One region of the Colwellia sp. SU-HH01172 genome, then DNA from elsewhere that is predicted to be linked to it. Evidence: predicted binding sites of a transcription regulator. Region 1 holds the regulator's gene; each other region holds the start of a gene.

What was found. The regulator sigma-54, encoded in region 1, starts transcription at its own class of promoters, with help from an activator protein. The targets are predictions, from matches to a motif close to GTTGGCACGNNNNTNGNNT.
Region 2: a site for sigma-54 is predicted at 1,250-1,268, ahead of AC27JP_RS07305 (PEP-CTERM sorting domain-containing protein). Genes of this name have one in related genera too.
Region 3: a site for sigma-54 is predicted at 1,154-1,172, ahead of AC27JP_RS14930 (ANTAR domain-containing response regulator). Genes of this name have one in related genera too.
Region 4: a site for sigma-54 is predicted at 1,051-1,069, ahead of AC27JP_RS03710 (DUF1194 domain-containing protein). Genes of this name have one in related genera too.

What each region holds. Positions count from the first base shown of each region.
Region 1 covers NZ_BAAJMB010000001.1:1,121,288-1,123,497, reverse strand. The annotation lists gene hpf (ribosome hibernation promoting factor) at 1-249, opposite strand, end outside; gene AC27JP_RS04955 (RNA polymerase factor sigma-54) at 287-1,798, opposite strand; gene lptB (LPS export ABC transporter ATP-binding protein) at 1,864-2,210, opposite strand, start outside.
Region 2 covers NZ_BAAJMB010000002.1:45,775-47,984, forward strand. The annotation lists gene prsT (XrtA/PEP-CTERM system TPR-repeat protein PrsT) at 1-955, opposite strand, end outside; gene AC27JP_RS07305 (PEP-CTERM sorting domain-containing protein) at 1,358-2,146, shown strand.
Region 3 covers NZ_BAAJMB010000005.1:311,395-313,604, reverse strand. The annotation lists gene AC27JP_RS14935 (CmpA/NrtA family ABC transporter substrate-binding protein) at 1-67, opposite strand, end outside; gene AC27JP_RS14930 (ANTAR domain-containing response regulator) at 451-1,110, opposite strand; gene AC27JP_RS14925 (hypothetical protein) at 1,989-2,210, shown strand, end outside.
Region 4 covers NZ_BAAJMB010000001.1:833,637-835,846, forward strand. The annotation lists gene AC27JP_RS03705 (hypothetical protein) at 1-212, opposite strand, end outside; gene AC27JP_RS03710 (DUF1194 domain-containing protein) at 209-994, opposite strand; gene AC27JP_RS03715 (hypothetical protein) at 1,283-2,113, shown strand; gene AC27JP_RS03720 (sensor histidine kinase) at 2,117-2,210, opposite strand, start outside.

The DNA.
Region 1 (2,210 bases):
CCGATCTAACTTATCAATCAGTGAGTCAATAGAAGCATACATGTCATTATTTTCTGCTTTGGCATGAACTTCACTGCCACTTAAGTGCACGGTTGATTCCGCTATTTGATTAAGTTTTTCTACGGTTAAAACTACATGAACATTGTTGATGTGATCAAAATGTCGTTCTAGTTTTTCAAATTTTCCATTGACATAATCACGTAATGAATCGGTAACATCGACATGGTGTCCGGTAAGATTAATTTGCATATGCGTCAATCCTCTTTTGCGGGTTAATAAACCAAACCTATAATAGGCTTTTACGTTGATTCGATGGTGGTATCGAGAGCGACTCTCGATATTTTGCAATGGTACGCCTTGCTACTTTAATGCCTTGTTCCGCTAAAATATCTGCCATTTTACTGTCACTGAGTGGTTTGGCGGGAATTTCTGCCGAGACTAATTTTTTAATTAACTCGCGAATAGCAGTTGATGAGCACTCGCCGCCATTTTCGGTACTAACATGGCTTGAGAAGAAATATTTTAATTCAAATATGCCTCTAGGCGTGTGCATATATTTTTGCGTGGTAACGCGAGAAATGGTTGATTCATGCATATCAACGGCTTCAGCAATATCGTTTAATACCATAGGGCGCATGGCTTCTGGGCCATGTTCAAAGAAACCTTGTTGGCGTTGCACAATACAGTTGGATACTTTTAATAAGGTGTCGTTACGACTTTCCAAGCTCTTAATAAACCATTTCGCTTCTTGCAGATTAGAACGAATAAATTGTGAATCCGTCGACGACTTCATAGAACGTGACATGGCGGCATATTGCTGATTGACCGACAGCTTAGGTGCAGTGTCAGGATTTAATTCTACTGTCCAACGGCCGTTTTTCTTTTCCACTGAAACATCAGGAATTACGTATTGTTCTTCACTCTTAACAACGCTATCGCCAGGGCGAGGGTCTAAGGTTTGAATAAGACGTATCACTTCGCGTAATTGCTCTTCTTTTAAACGCAACTTACGCATTAATTGCCGGTAATCGCGATTACCCAATAAGTCAATATACTCACTAACTGCGAGTTTACTTTCTGCTAACCAAGGGGTATCGCTTGAAAATTGATTCAATTGGATCAACAAACACTCTGGAATTGAGCGGGCGGCAACCCCTATAGGGTCAAAGACGTTAATTCGTTTTAGCACCACCTCGACTTCATCAAGTTCAAGGTCTTCAATGCCGACACTTTCTAAAATTTCTTCAGCCGAAACAGTTAAATAACCCGCTTCGTCAATCGCTTCAATAATGGCAATGGCAATGGTTTTATCGGTTTCGGTAAAAGGCGTCAGTTCCATTTGCCAAATTAGGTGATCTTGAATTGAATCTTTGGTTTCACCTTGATAGGTATAATCTTCAGAAGCAGGACCAACACTGCCACTGCTAGTACCAGCGCTGAAATTATCATCCCAGGTGGTGTCATTATTCAATTCTTCGGGGATATCGGTTTTTGCTAAGCCTTCGGCAGAGCTAATTTCATCGATTGTTGGCGCTGAATCTTCACTGCCATCTAGAGATGCTACTTCACTGTTGTTGTCACTGGCGTTGGCCGAAAATGCTTCTTCTAAATTATCAGGCGTACTTTCCGATGAAGTCGTTTGGTTTTCATCCATTTCAAGTAACGGATTACTTTCAAGTGCTTCTTGAATTTCTTGTTGTAAATCCAAGGTCGACAATTGCAACAGCTTAATTGCTTGCTGCAATTGGGGAGTCATAGTTAACTGTTGTCCGATACGGAGCTGCAGAGTAGGACGCATTTAGTTTTTCTTTTCCCTGTTACTATTTAGTGCAATATTATTTTGCTTTTAACGTATGCCAATAACTATAGCGTGAATTGTTCGCCAAGGTATACATCTCTTACATGCTGGTTTGCGAGAATTTGATCCGCATCACCTTCTGCAATAAGTTCGCCGTGACTAACAATATATGCGTGTTCACAAACATCGAGCGTTTCACGGACATTGTGATCGGTAATTAAAATGCCAATGCCACGTTCTTTTAAGTGTAGGATAATTTTTTTTATATCACCTACTGAAATTGGATCAACACCGGCAAAAGGTTCGTCAAGTAAGATAAATTTTGGATCGGCGGCTAATGCCCGGGCAATTTCAACGCGCCGACGTTCACCACCAGATAAGCTCATGCCTAAGTTATCTTTAATATGGCCGA
Region 2 (2,210 bases), on a different contig from region 1:
TCATTACTTCATCGGGAACCGCGGCTAAGGTTGCGATAACTTCCGTTAATTTGTTACCGCCGTCCTTGTCTGAAGGCGTTTGTAAACTAGCGTTAATTAACGCTTTTAAATAGCCGGCTCGTGGTTCGTTTGGAATATCAGCGAGAATAAAGTCAACGTGTGGCTCAGCTATGGCATATTCCTGTAAACCGATATGTAACATGGCTTTTGTTAATCGAGCGGCCATATGGGTGTCATCTATGCTTAACGCCTTATCTATTGCTGTAATGGCAGCATTGGTATTACCAAGTTGAGAGAGGATATTTGCTTTGAAAATCCAACCGTTGATGAATGGTTTTATACTGGCAACTGACTGTTCTGCATACTTCAATGCTATTTGAGGTTTTAGGGATATAAGTGCAATTTGTGCGCGGCCAAGTAATGCGATTTGATTTTGCGGAGATAGCACTAAGGCTTCTGCAAATGTGTTGTCTGCGGAGCGATATAACTTTTGTCCTATTTGTGCCTGACCTTTATAAATAAGTAATTCAGTTTCTATTTTGTTGCCTCTATTACCTGCTTTGGTAACACGCATAGCATCGTCATATTTATGTTGTAAGACATAGGCATGGGCATAGAGTGTCACTAAACGGTTTTTATCGGCATTATCGAGACGGGCTTTATCTAGTTCGATTTCTGCTAACGCACCATTGCCTTGCTCTAGTAACGCCTGGGCGAGTAAGATTCGAGAAGGTAAATGATCTTTTTGCTGCTGTAGGGCATTTTTAAGGTGGATTATAGAGGTTTCTATTTCTTCGTTTTGAAATGCAATTAAGGCGTTTTCATATAACTTACTGGCGGCTTCTTCTGCATTCACTTGTAAAGTCAGCACAGCAAAAAAAATGATAATAAATTTTTTTAACGCTTCTATACTACTTCTGAGTATAGAAAAGTGCTGGAATATCAATTTGTTCATAATAAGATCCATTTTCAATATAGAGGCTATATTGCAATAGTTGATTTGCCCGTTTGCAATTATGTTAATAACTTTTACCTAGCTAAGCTAGTGAAATTGGAGTAATTATCATTTTATCGTTCGCTAATTTTTAATGGCAGATATTTTCTGGGCTAATGGGATGAAAACTAAAGCGATGGCGGATTTTATTTGTTGTGCTAAAATTACTGTCGAGTATTTTTACACTTTATGCTTTTTAAGCAGTTTTTAATTTTAAATTGCAGTTAAGTGTTTGTTTTTATGTGTTAAATGTTTGTTGGCTCGGTAATTGCTTTTAAGCGGTATACGGAAACACAATTATGAATGATGAATAATTAGTTAATTTATCAAATTCGAAAGTTGTACAACATTAATTGGAATATTATGATGTCGATGATAAAAATTGGATTAAAAACATTAGGCTTTGCCGCATTACTTGCTAGCACAAGTGTTTATGCTACAACGATAAATGTTGGGGGCTCTACAGTCTCAGTTGATGATAGAGAGTCAGCTGGTGACAGAGACGCAAATGGTCGTGATAGCACGTATAATATTGATCAAATGGATGTTACTTGGTCTGCTGACAATACTATTACCGTTGATATTTTTACCAACTTCGCTAATTTTTCCCATAACAATAATACCGAAACTCATAATAACGAACATAATTATTATGGTGAGAAAATTGTATACGGTGATTTGTTAATTGGTATCGATAATGGTTCTTCGTTTAATTATGCCTTTTCTTTAGGTGATATGAGAACTAGCCAAGATGCATTTGGTGGTACTGATGTTGGTGGCTTGTATGAAATAGATGGTACAACAACGTCTAGAGAACACCATACTAACAGTAATGGTCGTGCGCGTTATGATGGCGATATTTTTGGTAACACCGTTGGCAATGAAATTGGTAACAATACTTCTTGGGGTGTAAGCCACGGGAAAATCAGTTTTACCTTTAACGTTGCTGGTTTGAGTGTTTTTGAAAATGCTAGTACATTAGCGTTAAGTTGGGCCGAGTCATGCTTTAATGATGATGTTGGTGGTGTGTTTGAGCTAAGCAGAACTCGTCCTGCAGATGTGCCGGAGCCAGCAACAGTTGTACTTATGTTACTTGCATTAGCAGGTATTGCATATCGACAAAAAAATAAGCGTGATTCATTTTCGGCATAATATTTCAGAAATTACGCTAATTTAAAAAAGCCAAATGCAAATGCATTTGGCTTTTTTTGTTTTA
Region 3 (2,210 bases), on a different contig from region 1:
TTAGTTCTTCTTTTTCAGGCTCACCGAGCTCTTCACCAAAGGCGAGATTACTGCCTGAAAGTACCATAGCAACGCTAAACGAAATCAGTTTCAAGGTAGCACTTATTGATTTTTTCCAGTTCATTATCAAATCCTTCAAGTTACGTTAGTAAAAATTAAAAAAAACGCTCACCCATAAATAACCATGATGATTATTTATGGGTGAGCGCCATTGCTCATTAAATTTAAAAATATTTTTTATATCATTCTGTAGCACCGTTGCTATCAGACTTTATACATCTATTTTTATCGCCGTTGATAAAAATAAAAATTGTTAATTAACTATTTACTCTTATTACACAGCAAGTTACTTGCCACTATATAAATACATGATTTTAAATAACTTAAATTAAAACTTATAAATATCATGAGCTATTTTTGCACTAAAAAAGGGAAATGCACTAAAACGATTCAGGCGTTAGGTGTCGCTAATAACTCATAAACATCAATAATATTTTTAGCCACCATCGAGATAGGACGACTTTGATCCATCGCCATTTTTCTCAAAGTGTCATAAGCTTCTTTTTCAGTCATTTTTTTCATCTGCATTAGGTGCCCTTTTGCTCTTTCAATAAGTTTCCTGCTTTCTAATTGCATTTTGGCGAGTTTTAATTCATTTCGAAGCGCCTGAACTTCCTTAAATCGTTCGTTAGCCACTGAAATAATACTGTGAATTCGTTGCGGAGAAATTTCATGAGCCACGTAGGCACTAACCCCTGCTTTTATCGAGCGTTGAATTACATTGGGAGAATCATTTTCAGCAAATATAATAATGGGTAAAGGTAAGATGTTATTTATTGCTGCCAGCTCTTTAAGCATTACATCACTGAGTCTTTCTGTGGATAATATTAAAATATCAGGCTGACATAATTCAATATGCTCAATAATACTATCATTTAAAGAGATGGATTTAGTGACATTATAATCAAAATCCATTAGTGCATTTTTTAAAATTGATTTAGAAGAAGGATGTTCTTCCAACAAAAGCACCGATAGGCTTTTATTGTCAGATACTTTTGTTTGCTTAGGTTGAACATGCGTTTTATTAATCAATTTATTCGTAAATTTCATTGTCTATCAACCTTTTCACAACGGTTTATTGGTAAAATCAACAATACAATTTCCGAGCCAAACAATTATTTTCTTTTTTATCAAAATCTTAGAGATTTCATTGCCGTTTAACCAGTTAAGCTTGCACCACAAAAGAATTATTTTGATAGAAAAATAACCTGCAGTGCATTTTAGAGATCGATTTATTTAATAGAGAAATATGTCAACAAATAATTTTTTTGTGATGAAACGTAGATAGGTTTGCTATTCAAAATTTTAGGGCCCCTTAGTTGCTGTATAGAACTTATTGCGGCAAGTCAGAATGCTTAGCCTCAGGCATTAAAAATCTTCAAATCCAGCTTCAGCTGCGACAAATAAAATCATAGTCTTCCTCATCTAAATGGCCAATCACTTTATTGGCAATCGCATATGAAAAACCTTTGGCAATCAAATGCCGTAATGCTTTTTGTTTTAGCTTTAGTCTTCAATAGGTTCAGCACCAAATTTTCTTATTTTTAGTGTAAGTGCTTTATCAAAGTAGTCATTGTATGTATTTTCTATCGCGCTAATACATTCATTGAACACTTGAGATGAAAGCCTTTATATAGCACTAAATCAGCACACGCTGATTTTAACTGCGGATAATCAATTGGGGTTTTAACTAAAGGTTTGGCACAGCATTACCGAGGAGAACTTCACATACTAGGATTCTACTCAAAATTTACTAAAAGTTTTTACGTTAATTTATCAAGAAAATGTAATAAAAATAAATAACTCGAGACTATGTGATTGTAGTGGGCATTCAGCCAATTGAATTTAGCGGTAATTCTCGTCATAAATTTAGCTATTTCGCCCATATAAAATCAGCTGATTATCAGCACAATGAATAGGAGCTTCACATGACAAACTTAGAAATTACTTTACTTATGAGCGTTGTTTTTTCACTCTATATTTTTGGACTTTATATTGATAAGCAATATAACCTTCGTGTAATTGACTGGCTAAATGGTAACAGTGATACACCTTTTGCAAAGCAGGAAAAAGCACAGTTAATAAGCTCAGAAAGAGCGCAAAAAACAGAAGAAATCACAGCGTTAAAAGCTCGAATTGAAGTGCTCGAA
Region 4 (2,210 bases), 290 kb from region 1:
TCATCACCGTCGCTGGTGACGACTAAGCCATACAATGTTGTTTCAACACCATTAACAATTGGGATCTGGGTAGTTTTTTCAAAAGCAATTGGTTCACCAACATCATTATGACGAATAACGCCAAAATCAAAGACAAAATGTTTATTTGTCGCTGCATCAGCCGCACTGGAAAGTAAAACGAAACACAGGGTAATTAAATTAAATAATCTCATGATATTTTCTCCTCAATAGCACGCTTTCTAAAACACATAAATAATGCTGGTATAGCAAATAGCCCTAATGTTCCTGGCTCAGGGACAGCCACCGCGCCACTAGGTCTTGAGCCTTCTATTTCAGCAGCAATCTTATTTTCAATTGCGGTTTGAAAATCATCAAAATTTCCCGGAGCTAACAAAAATGGACTTTCACCGGCGATCACTTCATCTAAGTATTGATCAACAACATTCTGGTTGGTGGTGATAACAATGCCGTTGATGGTATCCACGCCGTCAGCAATGGCATTGCTAGTCGCTACACCTGGCGCTACACCAGAATTATTAGTGCCATCACCAGAGATATCGATAATTTGCTCAAAACCTTCGAAACCATTATTTTCAAACAACGGATAAGCGTACTCAACAGCTTCCCCTATTGCAGTCCAGCCAGAAAAAGGACGAGCAATAGCACCAATACTCGCCGCTAAAGTATCTGCGCTACTGGCACTATCAACTAGGGTCCAGTCAATCATGACACTTTGTTGATTGGGCCCAGACCACATAATGAGTTGCACGGCTATTTGCCCTTCCGTGCCGTTGATAATGGCATTTTGGACATTATTACTTTCAAAAGCGGCTTGGTAACCTTGAAGTTGTAAGTCATATTCAGAGGTATTAATACTGCCAGAAATATCAAGCAACAGCTGCAATTCAATATCAACTTGAGTGACACTGTATGCAGCGCTACTCGTCGACAACAAGATAGCGGCAATGGCTACCTTCAAAGAATTTATTCGCATACATTTCTCCTCACAGTTAACAAATATTTATTCTTTAAATTTCTCAGCGAAAACTATTGCAGTTTTCCTGCCTACTTTTTTTATCTTTATTATCAAAAAGTTACATATTCACCTTTTCTTTTCTTCGCAAAATGCATTTACCGCTGTTGCAATTTGCAAAGCAAGATCAGTAAACATTGATGTCAATATATATAAACATATGAAATTAAAAGAAATAATAAATGGCAAAGCATTTGCAATCATTAACCGTATTAACATCGAGATTATAAATAGTGTGAGGAGAGTGTTATGAGTGGTTATTATAGGAAAGAAAGGTATAGTCGCCGAACTACTTCATTTACTGAGTCTTTAATTAGAGTGACAATTCTGATTATTATTACCTTATCTTTAGCTGGCTTCGCTGCCCTACAATGGAAAAAGGCTAAAGCATTTCATGCGCAATTGGATGATAAGCAGCTGTTATTAGCCCAAGCAGAAGATGAACTAGAGATACTGAGAACATTAAACCCGTACCATGTTGGTAGTAATGAAGTTTTAGCGCAAGCAGTAAGCAAAGCAGACTTATTTCCAGGCTGGATCACGCGCGTATATCCACTACCTTCAAGCATCGAACAAGCAGCTTTTAGCAATGATGTAGGCTCATTTGTGATGAACGAAACGCGTTTTTCATTATCAAGCCATAAAAGTTACGGCATCAGTCAGCCAAGTAAAAGCATGTATCGCCTTAATGGCCTTTTTCCAAACAGAAAAAAAGGTCGTCTACAAGTCGGGGTAGAGTTTTATGTTAAAAATCAGGCGGTGAAAGCAAATGATGATGTAATGGCAAAAATCAGTTCATGCTATGCCCGTATAGATATGAACAATAAACGTGTCATTGATCGAAAAATTCACCTAATGACGCGTTTCGAATCAGAGCAAGTATTAACGGGGTCATTAGAGCTAAACAAAGGAATTTATCCCATCAGCGCTATGCTATATTGTGATAAAAAATCAGAGCTAAACGGCAGTGATATCGAGGTTTCCATTTCCTTTAGAACACCAGAGCAACACAACCTAGCAACAAGTCGCTATGATATTTTTCATATCTATAACCCAAAAAACATTATCGCTAAATTATAATTTTTAAGGGTTAGCATCAGCAAGTGCTATGGGAAATTTAAGCGTAAACGTACAGCCTTGATCAGGCTCTGAGTTTACGCTTATCAGTGCATTATGC